Regions from separate parts of the Isoalcanivorax indicus genome, predicted to be linked through region 1. Evidence: predicted binding sites of a transcription regulator. Region 1 holds the regulator's gene; each other region holds the start of a gene.

Evidence for each region. The regulator sigma-54, encoded in region 1, starts transcription at its own class of promoters, with help from an activator protein. The targets are predictions, from matches to a motif close to TGGCACNNNNNTTGCTNT.
Region 2: a site for sigma-54 is predicted at 3,519-3,536, ahead of glnL (nitrogen regulation protein NR(II)). Genes of this name have one in related genera too.
Region 3: a site for sigma-54 is predicted at 1,936-1,953, ahead of nirB (nitrite reductase large subunit NirB). Genes of this name have one in related genera too.

The regions. Positions count from the first base shown of each region.
Region 1 covers NZ_QGMP01000001.1:2,464,014-2,471,543, forward strand. The annotation lists gene DKW65_RS11125 (MlaC/ttg2D family ABC transporter substrate-binding protein) at 1-46, opposite strand, end outside; gene DKW65_RS11130 (calcium/sodium antiporter) at 235-1,182, shown strand; gene DKW65_RS11135 (KpsF/GutQ family sugar-phosphate isomerase) at 1,272-2,243, shown strand; gene DKW65_RS11140 (KdsC family phosphatase) at 2,258-2,791, shown strand; gene lptC (LPS export ABC transporter periplasmic protein LptC) at 2,788-3,342, shown strand; gene lptA (lipopolysaccharide transport periplasmic protein LptA) at 3,329-3,820, shown strand; gene lptB (LPS export ABC transporter ATP-binding protein) at 3,817-4,542, shown strand; gene DKW65_RS11160 (RNA polymerase factor sigma-54) at 4,726-6,189, shown strand; gene hpf (ribosome hibernation-promoting factor, HPF/YfiA family) at 6,259-6,558, shown strand; gene ptsN (PTS IIA-like nitrogen regulatory protein PtsN) at 6,575-7,048, shown strand; gene rapZ (RNase adapter RapZ) at 7,053-7,530, shown strand, end outside.
Region 2 covers NZ_QGMP01000003.1:75,322-82,851, forward strand. The annotation lists gene DKW65_RS13800 (tRNA (5-methylaminomethyl-2-thiouridylate)-methyltransferase) at 1-876, shown strand, start outside; gene DKW65_RS13805 (sulfurtransferase TusA family protein) at 880-1,104, shown strand; gene glnA (glutamate--ammonia ligase) at 1,315-2,721, shown strand; gene DKW65_RS13815 (DUF4124 domain-containing protein) at 2,807-3,421, shown strand; gene glnL (nitrogen regulation protein NR(II)) at 3,546-4,712, shown strand; gene glnG (nitrogen regulation protein NR(I)) at 4,726-6,147, shown strand; gene DKW65_RS13830 (nuclear transport factor 2 family protein) at 6,160-6,636, opposite strand; gene pip (prolyl aminopeptidase) at 6,669-7,530, shown strand, end outside.
Region 3 covers NZ_QGMP01000001.1:1,673,239-1,680,768, forward strand. The annotation lists gene nirB (nitrite reductase large subunit NirB) at 1-1,768, opposite strand, end outside; gene DKW65_RS07635 (NarK family nitrate/nitrite MFS transporter) at 2,375-3,850, shown strand; gene DKW65_RS07640 (bifunctional protein-serine/threonine kinase/phosphatase) at 3,850-5,571, shown strand; gene DKW65_RS07645 (CmpA/NrtA family ABC transporter substrate-binding protein) at 5,932-7,266, shown strand; gene ntrB (nitrate ABC transporter permease) at 7,290-7,530, shown strand, end outside.

The sequences.
Region 1 (7,530 bases):
CCAGCGTGGCCTGGCGCCACAGTGCGGTAATCGGGTTACTTTGCATTCCATCTCTCCTGGCGTTCTGGACCTGCTGACAGGCTGAACCCTGGTTAACAGGCAAACCTATCTAAGCGAGCCATTGGACCCTTGTCCAGCCTGATCGTTGCACGGCGGGCTTGCCGACATGCAGCCACTGCCTATCTAATGGCGCCTTTCGTTACCTGTTGGAACAGCGTCACCGTCGGAGGTTCCATGCTCACAGCCCTGTCAGCCTGCGTTGTCGGCCTTGCCCTGCTGGTATGGAGTGCCGACCGCTTTGTGGCGGGCGCTGCCGGTCTGGCCCTGCGCCTGGGCATGACCCCCATGACCATCGGCCTGACGCTGGTCGCTTTCGGCACCTCGGCACCGGAAATCCTGGTCTCGGCCACTGCCGCGCTGACCGGCAGCAGCGATCTGGCTATCGGCAATGCGCTCGGCTCCAACATTGCCAACATCGGCATGGTGCTGGCGCTGACCCTGCTCGCTCGCCCCATTCTGATTACCGCCGACACCCGTCATCAGGATCTGCCGGTCTACCTGCTGGTGGCCCTGCTGGCCGGGCTGTTCCTGCTCGACGGGCACCTGTCACGCCAGGACGGCATCCTGCTGCTGGCGGCCATGGCGCTGATCGGCACCCTGATGTGGACCTTCCGCAAGGCGCGCCCCGAGGCCGCCGAGGTCGAGGTGCCCGAGCACGGCAGCACAGCGGCCCGTGACTGGCTGCTGTTCATCAGCGGCCTGGTGGTCTTGCTGGGGAGCGCGCGCATGCTGGTCTGGGGGGCCGTGGAACTGGCCCTCGGGCTGGGCGTCAGCGAAACCGTGATCGGTCTCACTCTGGTGGCCGCGGGCACCAGCCTGCCGGAGCTGGCCGCTTCGGTGGCCGCTGCCCTGCGCGGCCATGCCGATCTGGCCATCGGCAATATCGTCGGCTCCAACGTCATGAACCTGCTGGCGGTGTTGCCGGTACCGGCCCTGCTGGCACCGGGCGTGATCGATCCGGCCTTGCTGGTGCGTGATTACCCGGCCATGCTCGCGCTGTCGGTGCTGCTGCTGGTCCTGGTGCTGGCCGCCGGACGCGCCACACTCGGGCGGCTGGCAGGGCTGCTGTTGCTGAGTGGCTATGTGGCCTACCTCGCCCTGTTGGCGGCACAGAGCCTGTAACCTCGGCCTGTCACCCGCCAACCTGTAACCCAGGGTCGCCGCTGGAGCGGGACGCCCTGTATAATGCGCGCTGACCCGCTGGAGCAAGCATGAGCAACCGTTTTCAGGACACCGCCCGCCGCGTTTTGCGCCTTGAAGCGGACGCGGTGGCCGAACTCATCGAAGCCCTGGACGACACCTTCGACCAGGCCTGCGCACTGATGCTGGCCTGCCGCGGCCGAGTGATCGTCACCGGCATGGGCAAGTCCGGACACATTGGCGACAAGATCGCCGCCACCCTCGCCAGCACCGGCACCCCCTCTTTCTTCGTGCACCCCGCCGAGGCCTCGCACGGCGATCTGGGCATGATTACCGAGGGCGACATCGTGCTGGCACTGTCCAATTCCGGCGAAACCGGCGAAGTGCTGGCCATCCTGCCGGTGCTCAAACGGCGTGGCATTCCCCTGATCAGCCTGACCGGCCGCCCGGCATCGACGCTGGCCCGACAGGCCGATGTGCATATCCCGGTGGTGGTCAGTATCGAAGCCTGCCCGCACAATCTGGCCCCCACCTCCAGCACCACGGCGGCGCTGGCCATGGGCGATGCGCTCGCCATTGCGCTGCTGGAAGCCCGCGGTTTTTCTGCCGAGGACTTCGCCATGTCACACCCGGGCGGCAGCCTGGGGCGACGCCTGTTGCTGGCGGTGGACGACATCATGCACGACGGCGACCGCCTGCCCTGTGTCCGCGAAGGCACGTCACTGAGCGATGCCCTGCTGGAAATCAGCCGCAAGGGGCTCGGCATGACCGCCGTGCAGGGCGCTGACGGCCTGCTCAGCGGCGTTTTCACCGACGGCGACCTGCGCCGGGTACTGGACCAACCGGCGCTGGATATCCGCACCTGCGCCATCGAACAGGTGATGACGCGCGATCCCGTGGTCATCGAAACAGGACATCTGGCCGCCGAAGCGGTCAATATCATGGAACAGCGCAAGATCAACGGTCTGATCGTGGTCGATGCCCGGCGCCGCCCTGTGGGGGCGCTGAACATGCATGACCTGTTACGCGCCGGCGTCGTCTGAGGAGAACCACCCGCATGCATCCAGCCCCCAGCGCATCCGCTCCCCTCGGCCAGGGCAACGCGACCCTGCGCGCCCGTGCGCGGCAACTGCGCCTGATGGCCTTCGATGTGGACGGCGTCATGACCGATGGCCGCCTCTACTACGGCCCGGACGGTGAAACCTTCAAGGTGTTCTGCACGCTGGATGGCCACGGCCTCAAGCAACTGGCCGCCGCGGGCGTGACCCTGGCGATCATTACCGGGCGCCAATCCGCCATGGTGGCGCGCCGCGCCGCCGACCTCGGCATCCAGCACGTCATCCAGGGGCGTGAAGACAAGGGCGTGGCGCTGGCCGCGCTGGCCGGGGAGCTGGGTTTCGAAGCCAGTCAGGTCGGCTATGCCGGTGACGATGAGCCGGATGTGCCAGCGCTGGTCTGGGCGCAACTGGGCTTTTCCGTGCCCAACGGCCACCCCTGCGCCCGAACCGCCGCCGATCTGGTCACCGAATGTCGCGGCGGCGAAGGCGCGGTGCGTGAAATCTGTGATTTCATCCTGGGGGCACGATCGTGATCCGCAATCAGGGCGTCCTCAGCGCCATCGGCGTCACCGTCATGGCGGCCGTGAGCCTGCTGGCGCTGCACGAGTGGCGGGACCGGCCGACCGTTGTCGAGGATGCGCGCGAGCTGCCGCCCGCCCTGATCGTGGAGCGTGTCTCGGCCCGTACCTTTACCGAAAGCGGCGACCTGCAGTACGACCTGCGAGCCGAACGCATTACGGAAATGGATACGCGGGGCGAAACACTGGTGGAGCAGCCACGGCTGGCGCTGCATGATCCGGCGCTGGCCTGGGAGCTGACCGCCGATCGCGGCGAAGTCCGTGACCGGGGCCGCCATGTGACCCTGCGCGGTGCCGTGGAGGCACGCGATCACGGCCCCGATGGCCTGCTGGTGCAGAGCGAAGAGCTGGTTTACGAATCCGCCCTTGAGCGCCTGACCAGTCCCGGTACCGTGGAGATTACCCACCCCGGCGGCCGCACCCGTGCGGGCGCCATGGAAGCCAACAGCGCCGACGGCGAAGTGCAACTGCTGCAACAGGTGGAAAGCCGCTATGACCCGACCTGATTTCCCCATCGCACGCGCGGCCCTGATCGGGCTGCTCGCGCTGCTGGCGTTGCCCGCCGCCGCCCAGGAAGCCGTGATCAGCGCCGACCGCGCCGTATTCCGTCAGGAAACCGGCATCGGGGTCTATGAGGGCAACGCCGAAATGATGCAGGGCGAACGGCGCCTGAACGCCGAGCGCATCGAACTGACCATGAAAGATGGCGAGCTGACCCGCGTTGTGGCCACGGGGGCCCCCGTACGCTTGCGCGAAGGCGCAGACATCCATGCCCGGGCCAGCCGACTGGTCTATGATGTGGCCGCCCAGACCATCACCCTCAGCGGTGATGCACATATCGAAAACCGGGGCCGCCGCTTTCAGGGCGCCCGGGTGGTCTACAACCTCTCGACCCGGGATATCGAGGCCAGCGGCGACGGTGCAGAGCAGCGCGTGCGGCTGGTGATTCCGGCGGAAGACAGCAACAGGGAAACACAGCCGTGAGCCTGCTTAGCGCGCACAATCTGGCCAAGAGCTACAAAGGCCGTCGAGTGATCGAGGATGTCTCGCTTCAGGTGGAAGCCGGTCAAGTGGTGGGGCTGCTCGGCCCCAACGGCGCGGGCAAGACCACCTGCTTTTACATGATTGTCGGGCTGGTACCGCCGGATGCCGGCTATATCAGCATCAACGGCGACAACATCACGGCCCTGCCGATGCACGGCCGCGCCCGCCGTGGCATCGGCTACCTGCCGCAGGAAGCCAGCATCTTCCGGCGCCTGAGTGTCGCCGACAACATCATGGCGATCCTGGAAACCCGCAACGACCTGAACAAGGCCGAACGCCAGGAACGACTGGAGCAGCTGCTGCAGGAATTCAGCATCACGCATATTCGCGACAGCCTCGGCATGAGCCTGTCCGGGGGCGAGCGGCGCCGGGCCGAGATTGCCCGTGGTCTGGCGACGGACCCGGCCTTCATCCTGCTGGACGAGCCTTTTGCCGGGGTAGACCCGATCTCGGTGAACGAGATCAAGGGCATCATCACCCACCTGCGCGACCGGGGTATCGGCGTGCTGATCACCGACCACAATGTGCGCGAGACCCTCACCATCTGCGATACCGCGTATATCGTCAGCGGCGGCCACATCATTGCTGCCGGTAACGCGGACACCATCCTTGCCAACCAGCAGGTGCGGGATGTCTATCTGGGCGCCGATTTCCGCCTGTGACACACCCGACTGGCGCAAAAAGTGCGCCATAACAGTGCATGAAGCGCCGACCTAGCCCATTCGCCGTATGAATTCAAGAATGGGCACGAAAATTGCTGGTTGCTATCCTTGGACCCTGTTGACGTGAAGATCAGTTAACCGCCCTGCCGGTTATTGCGACACGTTCGGGGGACACACCATCAGATGAAACCAGGTCTGCAGATACAGATCGGTCAGCACCTGACCATGACACCACAACTGCAGCAGGCCATCCGCCTGCTGCAGTTGTCGACGCTCGACCTGCGCCTGGAGATCCAGGAAGCCATCGAAGCCAACCCCTTGCTGGAGCTGGACGAAGAGGACTACGCCAGCGACAGCCTGAGCGATACGGCGGGCGAGGAACCCCTGGAACCCGGTGAAGTGACGGGCAACGATGACGCCGTGGTGGACGACTACGACAGCGGCGTCGATACCGACTGGGAGGACCCCTTCACCGAGGCCCCGAGCGCGGGCGCCCCCGAGGACGACCTGGAAGCCTGGGAGCAGCGTACCGCCGCCAGCGCCAGCCTCGACGAACACCTGCTGTGGCAACTCAACCTGACGCCCATGGGCGACGCCGACCGCGTCATCGCCTACGCGATCATTGAAAGCCTTGATGATCGCGGCTACCTGACCTGCTCCCTCACGGATATCGCTGAAGCCGCGCGGCGCAGCCTGCCCTCAGGCATCGAGACGCCGTGGCCGGAAGAGGACGAGGTCCTGGCCGTGCTGCATCGCCTGCAGCACTTCGACCCTCCTGGCGTGGCCGCCCGCGACCTGGCCGAGTGCCTGGCCATCCAGCTGCGCCTGCTGCCTGACGAGACCCCCTGGCGTGACGCCGCCCTGCGCCTGACCCAGCACCTGCCGCTGCTGGAGAGCCGCGACTACGCCCAGCTGCGCCGTCTGGTGGCGGTCACCGAGACTGAACTGGTGGAGGTGATCCGTCTGCTGCGCAGCCTCAACCCGCACCCCGGCGACAGCATCGTGGAACAGGCCGAGACCTATACCGTGCCGGACGTGATCGTGCGGCGGCAGGGGCGGCGCTGGCGTGTCGAGCTGAACGGCGATGCCCTGCCCAAGGTACGGCTGAACGCGGGTTACGCCGCCATGGCGGGCAGCAAGCAGTTGCGTGACGATGACAACAGCTACCTGCGCAATCAGCTGCAGGAGGCTCGCTGGTTCCTGAAGAGCCTGCAAAGCCGCAATGAGACGCTGCTCAAGGTCGCCACCCGCATCGTCGAGGTCCAGCAGGACTTCTTCGAGTACGGCGAGGAGGCCATGAAACCGCTGGTCCTGGCGGATATCGCCAGCGCCGTGGAGATGCACGAGTCCACCATTTCCCGGGTCACCAGCCAGAAATTCATGTTCACGCCCCGGGGCATGTTCGAGCTGAAATTTTTCTTCTCAAGTCATGTGGGCACCGAAGGCGGAGGTGAATGTTCAAGCACCGCCATTCGTGCCATCATAAAGAAGCTGATCGCCGCCGAGAGCCCGAAAAAACCATTGAGCGACAGCCGGCTGGCCAGCCTGCTCAATGAACAGGGCATTCAGGTGGCGCGACGCACTGTCGCCAAGTACAGAGAGGCGATGCGTATACCGGCATCCAGCGAGCGCAAGCGGCTGGTCTGACCCACGCAGGGCCCGGCTGGCACCGATCGCGGGATAGGCGGTCAACTGAAGCAGGTACAGGAGTCAGCCATGCAGATCAACATCAGCGGTCACCACCTGGATATCACCGATGCCCTGCGCGAGTACATCAATGAGAAATTCACCCGGCTTGAACGGCATTTTGATCACATTACGAGTGTTCAGGTGATCCTGTCGCCGGAACCGAAGACGCACAAGGCGGAATCCACCATTCGGGTGGCCGGCGGTGAGGTCTTCGCCACTGCCGAGGCTGGCGACATGTACGCTGCCATCGACATGCTGACTGACAAGCTCGACCGACAGATCCTCAAGCACAAGGAAAAGTCGGTCAATCGTAACCACGGACACTGAGATCTGAGTACCCATCATGCGCGTACGGGAACTGCTGACACCGGAGCGAACCCACTACCACCTGCAGGGCGTGAGCAAGAAGCGTCTGCTCGACCAGGTGGCGGAACTGGCCACACGGGATAGTCCCGGTTTGAGCGAACAGGAAGTCTTTGACGCCCTGATTGCGCGTGAACGCCTGGGCAGTACCGGCATCGGGGAAGGCATCGCCATTCCCCATTGCCGGCTGGCCTCATGCAGCAAACCCCTCGGCCTGCTGGTCAGCCTGGCCGAGGCCATTGATTTCGACGCGGTGGACAGCCGCCCGGTGGACCTGGTGTTCGTACTGCTGGTCCCCGAAGACAACCCGGAACAACATCTGAAAACCCTCAGCCACCTGGCAGCGCTGTTCAACGAGCCCGCATTCCGCGATGGCCTGCGCCAGGCTACCTCGGCAGCGCACCTGTTCAGCACGGCCGTCGATTCTGAAGCGGAACTGCGACTGGCGTCCTGACCCGATGAAACTGGTAATCCTCAGCGGCCGCTCAGGCTCCGGCAAGACCACCGCCCTGCAAGCTCTGGAAGATCTGGGCTTTTACTGTGTGGACAACCTGCCTCTTGGCCTGCTCTCTACCCTGGCGACCCAGCTGCGCGAAGAGAGCAGCGAGATTGAACGCATTGCTGTGGGCATCGATGCGCGCAACCTGCGCAGCCAGCTGCCGCGCTTCTCCGAACTGCTGCGCGCGGTGCGCGAACAGGGCCTGACCTGCGAAGTCATTTATCTGGATGCCGACCACGACACCCTGTTGAAACGCTTCAGCGCCACCCGCCGCCGCCACCCGCTGAGCGACCAGGACATGTCGCTCTCGGAAGCCATCGCCCACGAAGGCGAGTTACTGGCCAGCATCCAGACCAGCGCAGACCTGCTGGTGGACACCAGCAAGATGGACCCACACACCCTGCGCAACATGATTCGCGATCGTGTGGCCCAGCGCA
Region 2 (7,530 bases), on a different contig from region 1:
ATCAAGTTGCACATCATCGATATCTCGCAGGAATACAAGGATGTGGTGCTGCACCCGCGTTATGGCTACGGCGCGCACATGAATCCCTGCCTGGACTGCAAGATCTTCATGGTCAATCAGGCCACCCTGATGCTGGACAAGGCCCGTGACCTGGCCGATGCGCGCGCCAGCGACGGCGACGGGTTCGATTTCATCATCACCGGCGAGGTGGTGGGTCAGCGGCCCAAGTCGCAGCGCAAGTGGACCATGCCGGTGATTGCGCGCGAGTCCGGCGCCGAGGACCGGTTGCTCAGGCCGCTGTCGGCCAGGAACCTGGACGAAACCCTGCCCGAGCGGGAAGGTTGGGTGGATCGCAGCAAACTGTATGGCTTCAGTGGGCGCAACCGGACACCGCAGATCGAGCTGGCCCGCGACTTCGGGCTGGAGGAGTTCGCCCAGCCCGCCGGGGGCTGCTGCTTCCTGACGGATGAATCCTATGCGAAGAAGCTGGGCGATCTGTGGCGCGCGCGCGGAGAGCGTGATTACGAGCTGGACGACATCATGCTGCTCAAGGTGGGCCGCCATCTGCGCCCGCGCCCGCACTTCAAGTTGATCATCAGTCGCGAGGAAGGCGAAAGCCAGTTCCTGCGCGGCTACCGGCATGTCTTTGACAGCCTTGAGACCTCCAGTCATGGGGGGCCGCTGACCCTGGTGGACGGTCACTTCGCGGACCAGGCCGAGGCCGAGTTCGCGGCCGCGCTGGTGGCGCGCTTCTCTCAGGGGCGGGAGGCCGATCGGGTCACCGTGACCTGGCGTCAGCGTGATGGCGTGACCCGTGATCTGCAGGTGCCTCCCATGGCGGCCGATGACGTGCCGCGCGACTGGTATCTGGGGTGAATCATGGAACAGCTTGATGCTCGCCGACTGCTGTGTCCGTTGCCGGTGATCCGTACCCAGGACCGGGTGAAGACGCTGGCGGACGGTGAATGTCTTGAGGTGCTTGCCACAGACCCCGGTGTGCTGAATGATGTGCCGGCATGGTGCCGGATCAATGGGCACACGGTGCTGGAAACCGGGGAGCGCGAAGGGGTTATCTTTGTGCGGCTCCGGGTGGCCAGACCCTGACTTGCACCACAATTGCGCACTCCTGCGTCATTGTGCACTATAATGGTGCATTCTCTGCCGCAGGCCGTCGCAGGAGCCTAGCATTCGTGCTGCTCCGCCATGTCTCAGAATGTGGCACGCATTTTGCTCCACAAACGGGCAAGACCCGGTTCGGTGCAACCCCCGGGCCGGACAAACCCATTTCTTGCTGCTCCAGGAGGACGCTTCATCATGTCTGCAAAGACTTTAAAACTGATCAAAGAGAACGACGTAAAGTGGGTCGATATGCGCTTTACCGACAGCCGTGGTAAAGAGCAGCACGTGTCCATCCCGGCCAGCGAAATCGACGACGACTTCTTCACCGACGGCAAGATGTTCGACGGCTCCTCCATTGCCGGCTGGAAAGGCATCAATGAGTCCGACATGATCCTGCAGCCGGATGACGACACTGCGGTGATCGACCCGTTCACTGATGTGTCCACGCTGAACCTGCGTTGCAACATCGTTGAGCCCACCACCATGCAGGGCTACGAGCGCGACCCGCGTTCCATCGCCATGCGTGCTGAGGAATACCTCAAGTCCACCGGGATTGCGGATTCCGCCCTGTTCGGGCCGGAGCCGGAATTCTTCGTGTTCGATTCCGTAAAATGGAAGTCCGACATGCAGGGCGCCATGTACGAAATCTACTCCGAAGAAGCGGCCTGGGTGTCGGCTGACGACTTCGAGCGCAACAACATCGGTCACCGTCCCGGCGTGAAGGGCGGCTACTTCCCGGTGCCGCCGGTAGACAGCCTGCACGACCTGCGTGCGGCCATGTGTGCGGCCATGGAGCAGATGGGTCTGGTTATCGAAGTGCACCACCACGAAGTGGGCACAGCAGGCCAGTGCGAAATCGGCGTGGGTGCCAACACCCTGACCAAGAAGGCGGACGAAGTACAGATCCTGAAGTACTGCATCCACAACGTGGCCCATGCCTACGGCAAGACCGCGACCTTCATGCCGAAGCCGCTGATCGGTGACAACGGTTCCGGTATGCACGTGCACCAGTCCCTGAGCAAGGACGGCAAGAACCTGTTTGCCGGTGACCTCTACGGTGGCCTGTCTGAAACCGCGCTGTTCTACATCGGCGGTATCATCAAGCACGCGCGTGCGCTGAACGCCCTGACCAATGCGTCCACCAACTCGTACAAGCGTCTGGTGCCGGGCTTCGAAGCACCGGTCATGCTGGCCTACTCGGCCCGTAACCGTTCGGCATCGATCCGGATTCCATGGGTCAGCAGCCCGAAAGCGCGTCGTATCGAGACCCGCTTCCCGGACCCGTCTGCCAACCCGTACCTGTGCTTCGCCTCCCTGCTGATGGCAGGCCTGGATGGCATCAAGAACAAGATCCACCCTGGCGATGCCATGGACAAGGATCTGTACGACCTGCCGGCAGAAGAAGCGAAGGAAATCCCGACCGTGGCGCACACGCTGACCATGGCCCTGGATGCCCTCGAAGCCGATCACGACTTCCTGCTGCAGGGTGGCGTGTTCACCAAGGACGCGCTGGATGGCTACATCTCCCTGAAGCGTGCTGAAGTAGAGCGCCTGAACATGACCCCGCATCCGGTCGAGTTCGATCTGTACTACTCGGTGTAACCGGGTTGGTATAGCCAGCGCTACAGGAAAGCCCCCCTCGCGGGGGCTTTTTTGTGCCGTATGATGAGGGTCGGAGGTGATGCAGATGAAACAGCGAGCGGGCATTTTCTGGCTGATCGGGCTGCTCGTTGGCCTGTTGGCTGGCATGCCGGTGCAGGCCGAAGAGGCATCGGACGAGGACCCTGGCGACCGGATCTATCGCTCCCGGGGCGCTGATGGCGCGCCCGTGTTCAGTGATCGCCCGCCGCAGGACGGGCGTCCGGTGGAGCAGCGTCGTACCCCGCGCGCGACCAATGTGGTGCCGGCACCGTCGTCGCCGCGCCCGCCGCCAGCGGGCGCCTCCCCGCCGTCCACTCCCCGGGCTGATGAGACGGAGCGACTGGACTACTACCAGCGCCTGGCCATCACCTCCCCCGAGCATGAGGCCACATTACGCCATCCGGTCGAGCCCGTGCCGGTGACCTACGAACTGGAGCCGGGACTCTTGCCCGGCCATCAGGTGCGCTTGCTGCGTAACGGCGAGCCAGAAGCGCAGATGGCGCTGGACTGGCCGCACCGGGGCGCGCATGAACTGGTGGTGGAGGTGCGTGACGCCGAGGGCAAGGTGTTGAAGCGCTCGGCCCCGGTCACTGTTTTCGTGCATCGCCCCAGTGCCCTGCTGCGTCCGGGCGCGTCCCGGGGTGGCAATGACACAGAGTGAGGCGCGAGCGCACCATAATGGTGCACAATAGGTCCAGTCCTTGCCCTTCCGATGTCCGGAAGTGGGTGAAAACCGCGTGATCACGCCCATCGTTTGATGGCCTGAAACTTGCTTTGGCCCTGTTATGGCAAAAACCAGACATGCAGAGACTTCCGTGCACAAGCGGCTGCTCGATCACCTGACCACGGCGGTCGTCATGCTGGATGAGCGGCTGATTATCCGCTACCTGAACCCGGCGGCGGAAATCCTGCTCTTTGCCAGTGCGCATCGGTCGGTGGGGCAGCCCCTGCCAGAGTGTTTTTTTGAGGACCCGGATGCCAGCGCTGCACTGCATCGGTGCATCGGGGAAGGTCATCCCTTCACGCGCCGGGAGGCGCGGATGATGATCTCGCCGGGTCAGGAGATCACCGTGGACTATTCGGTCGTTCAACTCAGTGAGCCCGGTCAGCCAGCCAGTCTGCTGCTGGAGCTGCAACCGCTGGACCGGATGCTGCGTATTGGCCGTGAAGAGGCGCTGCTGCATGCCCATCAGGCCACGCGGGCGCTGGTGCGCGGCGTCGCCCATGAGCTCAAGAATCCGCTGGGGGGCATCCGCGGAGCAGCCCAGTTGCTGGAACGGGCCCTGCCGGACCCGGAGCTGGCGGAGTACACCCGCGTGATCATTGATGAGGCAGACCGGTTGCGGTCACTGGCGGATCGCATGCTCGGGCCGCGCCGCCTGCCGAATTTCCGCCTGCTGAATATCCATGAATGTCTGGAGCATGTGCGCCAGCTGGTGCTGGCGGAGCATCCTGAGGGGGTTCGGGTGCGCCGGGATTACGACACCAGTTTGCCGGAAATCCCGGCAGACCGGGACCAGCTGGTGCAGGTGATTCTGAATCTGGCGCGTAATGCCGTGCAGGCGTTGACCGAGTCGGGCACGCCCGGGGCGCAGGTGATTTTTCGAACGAGAGTGATCCGCCAGTACACGATTGGTGCGGTGCGGCACCGGATGGTGCTGCGTGTGGATATCGAAGACAACGGCCCGGGGATTGCCGAGGAACTGCGGGAAACCCTGTTCTACCCCATGGTCAGTGGCCGGGCCAATGGATCAGGGCTGGGGTTGTCGATTGCCCAGTCCATCATCAGCCAGCACAGCGGCCTGATTGAATGCGAGAGCACTGCAGGCAAGACAGTGTTCAGCCTGTTACTTCCCATGGAAGCACAACCGGACACACACCAGAACCTGGTGCCCGGGGCCAGGGATAGCGGCGTGCAGGGGGAACCGGTCGGGTTGGCCGGTACAACATAGAGAGTGATAGACCATGACGGCAAAAGTCTGGGTCATTGATGATGACCGTTCGATCCGCTGGGTTCTCGACAAGGCGCTGGGCCAGGAGGGCTTCAGTCCGGTGTGTTACGAGGATGCCGACGAGGCGCTGAATGCGCTGGAAGCCGGCACCGATGAACCGGATGTGCTGATTTCCGATGTGCGCATGCCGGGCACAGATGGCTTGCGCATGCTGAAGGTGCTGCAACGCAAGCACCCTGATCTGCCGGTGATCATCATGACCGCGCACTCGGATCTTGATTCTGCTGTGGCGTCGTATCAGGGGGGGGCCTTCGAATACCTGCCGAAACCCTTTGATGTGGATGAAGCGGTGGCACTGGTGAAACGTGCCGTGCGCCACCGCGCGGAGGCCAAGGGCGGGCCGGCCGAAGAGAGCAGCGAGCCGCCTGCCGAGATTATCGGCGAAGCGCCAGCCATGCAGGAGGTGTTTCGCGCCATTGGCCGGTTGTCGCATTCCAATGTCACGGTGCTGATCAATGGCCAGTCCGGGACGGGCAAGGAACTTGTCGCCCATGCCCTCCATCGCCATTCGGTGCGTCGCGACAAGGCGTTCGTGGCGCTGAACATGGCGGCCATCCCGCGAGATCTGATCGAATCCGAACTGTTTGGCCATGAGAAAGGCGCCTTTACCGGCGCCAACAGCCAGCGCATCGGTCGTTTCGAGCAGTCCAATGGGGGCACCCTGTTCCTGGACGAGATTGGCGACATGCCGATCGAGGCCCAGACCCGGCTGTTACGGGTGTTGCAGGAAAACGAGTTCTACCGGGTTGGCGGTACCACGCCGATCAAGGTGGACGTGCGCATCATTGCGGCCACGCACCAGAACCTGGAGCGGCTGGTCAAGGATGGTGACTTCCGTGAGGATCTGTTCCACCGTCTGAACGTGATCCGCATCCATATCCCGCGCTTGTGCGAGCGCCGCGAGGACATTCCGCGACTGGCGCGCTACTTCCTGCAGCGGGCCGGTCGCGAACTGGAAGTCGAAGCCAAGACCCTGCATCCGGACACCGAGCGCTATCTGGCCGCACTGCCCTGGCCGGGCAATGTGCGTCAGTTGGAGAATACCTGCCGTTGGCTGACGGTGATGGCCTCGGGCCGTGAAGTGCTGGTGGATGACCTGCCGCCGGAGCTGAATCAGCAAGAGGCGCGTCCGGAAGTCAGCGGCAGCTGGGAAAAGGGTCTGCGCCAGTGGGCCGAGCGGGCGCTGGCGGCGGGCGAGCGTGGCATTCTCGACAGTGCCGTGCCGACCTTTGAGCGGGCCATGATCGAGGTGGCCCTGAACCACACCGGCGGGCGTCGCCGTGATGCGGCCGGTCTGCTGGGCTGGGGACGCAATACCCTGACGCGCAAGATCAAGGAACTGGGCATGGACGAACTCGCGAGCGTGGAGGACTGACGTCGGTCTGACTCAGTCAGGGCTGCCTTCCAGCAGGCGGGCGGCACTGGCACGTATCAGCAGCCAGTCGCCGTCGATCAGTTCCCAGTCGGAAGCCACCCGGAACAGCTGTCCCCGTTCCGGCAACAGGCCGCCGGTGCCGCCCGTCACCAGCGCGTTGAAACGCGCCTCGGCGCGATCCTCGCGCATCCCGTCCGGAGTCACGGACACCTGGGTAATGATCACGCGGATATCCGGGTAGCGCATCAGCAACCCGGCCATCATCCGGCGGGTTTCCTCGCGGTCCATTTGCGAGCGTCCCTCGTACTGGCTCAGGGAGAACGACTCTGCCAGTCGTGCGCTGACCACGGCGCCTCGGCGCTGGCTGACAGCGTCCGCCATGTCCCGGATGGCGGCCTCGATGGCCTCTTCCGGCGGTGTCTGGCTGCAACCGCCGAGCAGCAGGGTCAGGGCCAGCAAAGCGAGCAATGATGGCGTATGCTTCGTCACTGAACAGTCCTCCTGAGACGGCAATCTGATTGATGAGCGCAGACCTGACGCCCGTATCCCGGCATGCACTGTATCCTGCCCTGGCGCCCTGGGACCAGCGCTGGCTGGATGTCGGTGACGGCCATCGGCTTTACATCGAGCAATCGGGCAACCCGCACGGCGAGCCGGTGCTGGTGGTGCATGGCGGCCCCGGGGGCGGCTGCTCGCCACGCATGCGCCGCTACTTTGACCCGCGCCACTGGCGCATCATCCTCTTTGACCAGCGCGGTGCCGGGCAGTCGCAGCCGTCGGGCAGTCTGACCGCCAACACCACGCCGGATCTGGTGGCGGACATGGAGCGTATCCGCGTTGCCCTGGGTGTAGAGCGCTGGCTGCTGTTTGGCGGCTCCTGGGGGGTGACGCTGGCACTGCGCTATGGTCAGTGCCATCCACAACGGGTGGCCGGCATGGTCTTGCGCGGTGTCTTTCTGTGTCGTCAGCAGGATATCGACTGGTTGTACCGCGAGGGCGGCGCCAGTCGGATATTCCCTGACGCCTGGGCTCGTTTTCGGGATGCGCTGCCTGCCGCCGCCGGGGCGGATTTGCTGACCCGCTACCATCAGCGGCTCACGGAAGAGGTGGTGGACCGGTCAGTTGCCAGTGCCTGGGCGGCCTGGGAGGCGGCCTGCGCCACCCTGCTGCCGTCGCCGGGCGTGGTGGCCTCGTTCGAGACCCGGGCATTGGCGCTGGCACGTATCGAGAGCCATTACTTCGTGGCCGGGGGCTTCATGCCGGAGGCGGGTCTCCTGTCGCACATGGCGTCGCTGGCGGGGATTCCTGCGCACATCGTCCATGGCCGCTATGACATGGTGTGCCCGGTGGAGCAGGCGTGGACGCTGCATCAGGCCTGGCCCG
Region 3 (7,530 bases), 790 kb from region 1:
ACAGGTCATACTTCTGCGCCACCTCGCCGATCACGATCAGCTTTTCCGGTGTGATTTCACCGCCAGGCACGCGCGGTACCACCGAGTAGGTGCCATCCTTCTGCAGGTTGGCGAGGAAGTTGTCATTGGTGTCCTGCAGGCCGACATGCTCCGGCTTGAGCAGGAATTCGTTCCAGCAGGAGGCCAGGATCGAGGCCACCGCCGGCTTGCAGATGTCGCAACCGCGCCCCTGTCCGAACTGGCCCAGCAGGTCGTCGAACGTGCGAATGCCATGCACCCGCACCAGGTGGTACAGCTCCTGCCGACTGTAGGCAAAATGTTCACAAATGTGGTTGTTGACCTCCACACCCTGGCGAATCAGTTCGGCATCCAGCACCTGCTTCACCAGCGCTGCGCAACCGCCACAGGTCGAGGCGGCTTTGGTTTCGCTTTTCAGCGCGCCCACCGTGGTGCAGCCGCCGCTGATGGCGCCACACAGATCGCCCTTGCTGACATTATTGCAGGAACAGATCTGCGCCGTGTCCGGCAGTGCATCCACGCCCAGCGCCGGTTTATCGGCCCCCGCAGGCAGGATCAGCGAGGCGGCCTGATCCGGCAGTTTCATATCGTTGAGGCAGTATTGCAGCAACATGCCGTAATCGGCGGTATCGCCGACCAGTACGGCACCGAGCAGCTTCTTGCCGCTTTCGTCGATCACCAGCTTCTTGTAGATACCCGCCGGGCCATCCTCGAAGACACAGCTGGTCGCACCGGGCGCCATACCGTGTGCATCACCGATGGACCCCACTTCCACGCCCAGCAGCTTGAGTTTGGTGCTCATGTCCGCGCCTTCAAAACCGCGCGCGGTATCGCCGCTCAGATGCGCGGCGCAGACACGGGCCATTTCATAACCCGGCGCCACCAGGCCATAAATGCGCCCGGACCAGAGCGCCACCTCACCAATGGCAAATATCGACGGGTCCGAGGTGCGGCAGGCATTGTCGACCACCACACCGCCCCGCTCGCCGGTTTCCAGACCGGCCTCGCGGGCCAGTGCATCGGCTGGCCGGATACCGGCAGAAAACAGCACCATGTCGGTATCCAGCGTTTCACCGTCGGCAAATTCCAGCCGGTAGCGGGACTGCTCCCCGGCCACGATCTGTTGTGTCGCCTTGCTGGTGTGCACCTTGACGCCCAGCGCTTCGATCTTGCGGCGCAGCAAACGGGCACCGCCATCGTCCAGCTGCACCGCCATCAGGCGCGGCGCAAATTCCACCACATGGGTCTCCAGACCCAGATCCTTGAGCGCCTTGGCGGCTTCCAGACCCAGCAGCCCCCCGCCGATCACCACGCCGCTTTTTGATACCGACGCGCTGTCACGAATGGCTTCCAGGTCCTCGATCGTGCGATACACCAGACAGTGCGGCTGATCGTTCCCGGGAATCGGTGGCACGAAGGGGTAAGAGCCAGTGGCCAGCACCAGCTTGTCATAAGGCACGCGCTCGCCGTTGCTGCTGACCACCACTTTGGTATCACGCTCGATCCGCTCTGCGCGCTCCCCCAGCCGCAACGTCATGCCGTGCTCATCAAAGAACGCCAGCGTGGTCAACGCCAGGTCCTCGGTGGTCGCCCCACTGAACCAGCTGCTCAACTGCACCCGGTCGTACGCCGGGCGGGGCTCTTCACAGAACACCGTGATGTTGTAGCCATGCTCGCGGGCGGCCAGCGCCTCCAGCAGGCTCTGTCCCACCATACCGTTGCCGATAACCACCAGTTCCGGTTTGCTCATGAACACACCGCTCCTTCACCTGTCCGGCCTTTCACAAGGCACAAAAAAAAGGCACCCACCGCCCGGAGGTGACCGGGCCGTGAGCGCCTTTGCTCGCAATTTCGTCGTGATCTGTTCTGCGCCCCGCGCGGCTCGCCATTGAGCCGGGCGCGGCATACACCAGGGAAAGAGCAAGAGTTATGCCAGCTTGCTGCTGCGGATCACCCGGGACCCGGCAAACGCCTTCACAGCGCAGCCCTGGCGCGCTCTGCCCGCCCACCGGAGCGCCGCTGATCGGGTACACGGCGCGGCACCTGCGTCGTCTGCCTGCTTCACGCTTGTGCACCGCGCACCACAAGAAGGCACGCCGCCACCGTGGCGCCCCCCATGCCACCGCCGGAATCCACCTTGCGGCCACGGAATATGCCGTGCACGGATATGTGGCATACATCGTGCATCGTTATGGACAGCGCGCAGCAATGGTGCCGCGCGCAACGATTCAACGGGCAACGGCGCCCACCCACCCGGCCTTTATTGCCTGCCGGGCAGGTCTGTGGCCGGTGCCCTTCCATGCAGCGTGCCCAGACGGGTGGCCCGGTCCTCGATATCCGCGAGTACGGAGACTTCATGGCTACACAGCACGCGCGACTCAATCTGCTGAAACTGTCCGAACCCCGCATCCGTCTGCTGCACCTGAGCTGGATGGCGTTCTTTGTCAGCTTTGTGGTGTGGTTCTCCCATGCCCCGCTGATGGGCGAAATCCGCGAGGTGTTCGATCTGACCAGCGATCAGGTCAAGGCCCTCCTTATTCTTAATGTGGCCCTGACGATCCCCGCGCGGGTGGTGATCGGTTCACTGGTGGATCGCTTTGGTCCCCGGCGTGTGTTCGGCGGGCTGCTGATCATCGCCGCGTTGCCCTGCTGGGCGTTTGCGCTGTCCACGACCTACGAACAGCTTGCCGTGACCCGTCTGCTGCTCGGGTTTGTCGGCGCTGGATTCGTGGTCGGTATCCGCCTGATCAGTGAATGGTTTCCGGCCCGCGAAGTGGGCCTGGCAGAAGGCGTCTACGGCGGCTGGGGCAATTTCGGTTCCGCCGCCGCCGCCATGACGTTGCCAACCCTTGCGATGCTGTTCGGCGGCGAAAACGGCTGGCGCTGGGCCATTGCCAGCACCGGGCTGTTGTCCTGCATCTACGGGGTCATCTTTCTCTGGCGCGCGCGTAATACCCCGGCCGGCGCTTCCTATTTCCGCCCCAAGAAGGCCTCGGCCCTGGAAGTCAGCAGCCGTCGCGATCTCTACTTCTATATGGCCATGTGCGTGCCCCTGTACAGTGCGCTGCTGGTCATCGTCTGGCGACTGGGCCCGGGCCAGTTGGGCCTTTACGGCCTGAACGCGCAACTCGCGCTGGTGGCCATCATCGTGAGTCTGGCCATCGTGCAGCTCTGGCAAATCTGGCGCGTGAATCACGCACGCCTGCGCGAAGGCGTGCCACAACACGACCGCTACCGCTTCCGTCAGGTCGCCATTCTTGATCTTGCCTATATGGTGACCTTCGGCTCAGAACTGGCCGTGGTCTCCATGCTGCCGTTGTTCTTCATCGACACCTTCGCACTGAGTGCGGTGTTGGCCGGGGTCCTGGCCTCAGGCTTTGCCTTCATGAACCTGGTGGCCCGTCCGGGGGGCGGCTGGCTGTCTGACCGCTTTGGCCGCAAACGCTCCCTCAGCATCCTGCTCTGCGGCCTGATGCTCGGCTATGGCCTGATGAGCCAGATCGGTAGCACCTGGCCTCTGGTGCTGGCCGTCATGGCGACCATGTGTTGCTCGTTCTTCGTGCAGGCCGGCGAAGGCGCCGTGTTTGCCACCGTGCCCCTGATCAAACGCCGTCTGACCGGACAGATCTCTGGCATGGTCGGTGCTTATGGCAATGCCGGGGCGGTGTGCTTCCTGACCGTACTGACGTTTGTTGATCCGTCGGTCTTCTTCCTGGTGATCGCCGGTTGCGCTGCCGTGACCCTGGCGGCGGTACAGTGGCTTGACGAACCCCGCGGGCATATTGCCGAAGTGGATGAGAACGGTCAGGTCCAGTTGATCGAGGTAAGCTGATGACGAGTATGCCGGACATGGCGGATACCCTGGACGTGCCACAAGGCTCACCACCCGGCACACCCCAGGGCGCCACGCAAGACGCGGCCACCAGCAGCTTGCGTGTGCGCGTGGGCCAGTGCAGCGAGTGCGGCGTAAAACCGCATAATCAGGATGCTGTGGCGGTGCGCTTGCCGGCGGGCGAACCGCTGCGCACCAAGGGTCTTGTGGCGGCGCTGGCCGACGGCCTCAGCTCCGCCGAGGCCGGTCGTGAGGCGGCGGAGGCCTGCGTGCTCGGTTTTATCAATGACTACTACGCCACCCCGTCACTCTGGAGTGTGCCGCGCTCGGCCCAGCGCGTGCTGGAAGCGCTTAACCGCTGGCTATGCCGCCGCACGCTCGCCGGTGAAGATCACCTGTGCACCCTGTCGGTGCTGATTCTTCGCTCGCGACTGGCGCACCTGTTCCAGGTGGGCGATTCACGTATCTGGCGGCTGCGCGGGCGACAGCTGGAATGCCTGACCGAGGACCATAGCCGTCAGGCCGGTGGCCGGCGCCTGCTGACCCGCGCCATGGGCGGGGACACGCGGCTGGATGTCGATTACCGGCATTGCGATCTGCAACAGGGTGACATTTTTCTGCTGACCAGCGATGGCGTCCATGATGCCCTGCCCTGGCCCGTGATCGAGGACACCCTGCTCGGCTCGGAAAACCCGCAAGTGGCGGCCGACAACCTGGTGCGTTTTGCCCTGAATAATGGCAGCCGCGACAACGTCAGCTGCCAGGTGCTCGAAGTGATCAGCCTGCCGGATGCGAGCGCGGACGACGCTCTGGCCAGCCTGCGCGAGCTGCCCCTGCCGCCCCCCCTGGCACCAGGCATGCGCATTGACAACCTGACCGTCGTGCATGAACTCTACGCCAGTGCGCGCAGTCATCTTTATCTGGTGCGCGACGGTGAAGGGCAGCTCAGCGCCCTCAAGGCGCCGTCGATCAATCTGGAAGACGAACCGGAGGCACTCACCCGCTTTGCCCTGGAGGGCTGGATCGGAGCACGTCTGCGTAGCGCACATTTGCTCCGGCCGCTGCCACCGGAGGGCCCGCAGAGTTGCCTCTATCAGCGACTCGAATACATCGACGGCGTCACCTTGCGGCAGTGGCTGCGCGAACACCCCGATGCAGCGGTGGAAGAAAAGCTCTACCTCGCCGATCAACTGCTCAATGGCCTGCGTGCCCTGCACCGCGCCGATGTCATTCATGGCGACCTGAAACCGGACAACATCATGGTCGACCGCCACGGGCTGGTGAAACTGATCGACTTCGGCAGCTGCTATTGTCGCGGCCTGGATCAGCCGCCACCACCACTGCCGCTGGGAACACGACACTACACCGCACGTCATGTCAGCGCCGGCGCTGCACCCGATGAACGCGCAGACTTGTATGCCGCCGCCGTGATTATCCACGAAATGCTTACCGGCACCCTGCCCGACCCGGACAAACCCGCCCTGCGCCTGCAGCAACACAATGCCTTTGTGCCCATGTGGCTCAACCAGGCACTGCAACGTGCCCTGCACCCGGATGCCATCCCCTATGCCGATGCCGCCGAATTCCGGGCAGCACTGCGCAGCCCGGCCCATCATCCGGCGGTCATCACTTCGCAGCAACGCAACACCTTGCGCGCCTGGCAGGCCAGCACCGTGGTCCTGCTGCTGTTGCTGCTGCTCAGCCTCGCCTTGCATGTGTGACCCTGGCATGCGGCGTCGTCCTCGCTCATTTTTCGGGCATGGTTGCACCGGGATAACGCAACTCCGGTGCCACCTGCTCTCCTGCCAGCCAGGGAACGGACCTTTCGCTCACGCGTCGTAAGCCTCACAAGTCACTGATAAATATTTACTTATCCTGCGCATACCGCTGTCTGACCCGAGCCTTCCAGTAAAGCTGGCACACTTCCTGCTTTTATCCCTGTGTGCAACAGGATCAATGCGGGTCCTGTTTGCACAGGTCAATTTGTCGGGCAATGGCGCCCACACGTATTTCGGCTTCGGCCTGGTACGCGTGGGCGTTTTTTTTGGATTTTTTTTCGGGAACGGAAAGAGGGATACGTCATGAGCAAGGTACCGGGCCAGGCACAGGACAAGGCGTCACCGCTAAGCCACAGCGGCCAGCAACGCCGGGATTTTCTCAAGCAATCGGCAGCAGCGCTCGGCGGCGCCACGCTTGCTGCCCCGCTGCTGACAGGTCGGGCGCGGGCCAGTGCCGGCACGCCTGAAACACGCACGGCCAAGTTGGGTTTTATTGCGCTGACGGATGCTGCCCCGCTTTTTGTCGCAGCGGAAAAAGGTTTCTTTGCCAAGCACGGCATGCCCGATGTCGAGGTGCTCAAACAATCGTCCTGGGGCACCACGCGGGACAATCTGGTGCTGGGGTCGCGCCGTAACGGCATTGATGGTGCGCATATCCTGACGCCCATGCCCTACCTTATTTCCACCGGCGCCATGACGGCCAACAATCAGCCGACCCCGATGTATATTGTGGCCCGACTGAACCTGGCCGGGCAGTGCATTTCTGTGGGCCGGGAGTACGCCGATCTGAAAGTCGGCGTGGACACCACGGAGTTCGCCAGCGCGCTGGCCGCCAAACGTGCCCGGGGCGATGCCGTACGCGCGGCCATGACCTTTCCGGGCGGCACCCATGACCTGTGGATTCGTTACTGGCTGGCTGCCGGTGGCATTGATCCGAACAGCGATATTTCCACCATCGTGGTCCCACCCGCACAGATGGTGGCCAACATGCGCGTCGGCAGCATGGATACCTTCTGTGTCTGCGAACCGTGGAACGAACAGCTGATCCGCCAGAATATCGGCTACACCGCCAACACCACCGGCGAGCTGTGGCACAACCATCCGGAAAAAGCACTCGGCCTGCGCGCCGATTATGTCGAACAGAACCCCAATGCCACGAAAGCACTGATCAAGGCCGTCATGGAAGCGCAGATGTACTGCGAGCAACCGGAAAACATCGAAGAAGTGGCGCGCATCTGCTCACGCCGTCGCTGGATCAACGCACCCTATGACGACATCATCCAGCGCATGCAGGGTCACTTCGACTATGGCACCGGTCGTGTGGTGGAAAACAGTCCGCATCGCATGCGCTACTGGAATGATCAGGCATCCTACCCGTTCAAGAGCCATGACCTCTGGTTCCTGACAGAAAACATCCGCTGGGGCTATCTGCCCCGTGATCTGGATATGCAGGCCCTGGTGGACAGCGTCAATCGCGAAGACCTCTGGCGGGCCGCCGCGGCGGAACTGGGTATCGACAAGTCAGCGATCCCCGAAGGCACCTCACGCGGCAAGGAAACTTTTTTTGACGGCAAGGTGTTTGATCCTGAAAACCCGCTTGCTTACCTGGACACCCTGGCCATCAAGCGCATGCGCTGAGGCCCTGAACCGGAGATGCTGTCATGACGACTCACGCTTCTGTTTCTCCCCTGGCTTCCCTGGCCTCGCGTATGTCGGCGGCCAGCGACGTCTGGCCGCGCCTGCGCTATGTTTTGCTGGAGCGCATCCTGCCACCCGTACTGGTCACCACCGCGCTGCTGGTCATCTGGGAACTGCTGTGCCGTGGTGAAGGTGCGCTGCTGCCCGCGCCCAGTACCGTGGTCACAGACACCTGGGACCTGATCGTCAACCCCTTCTATGACT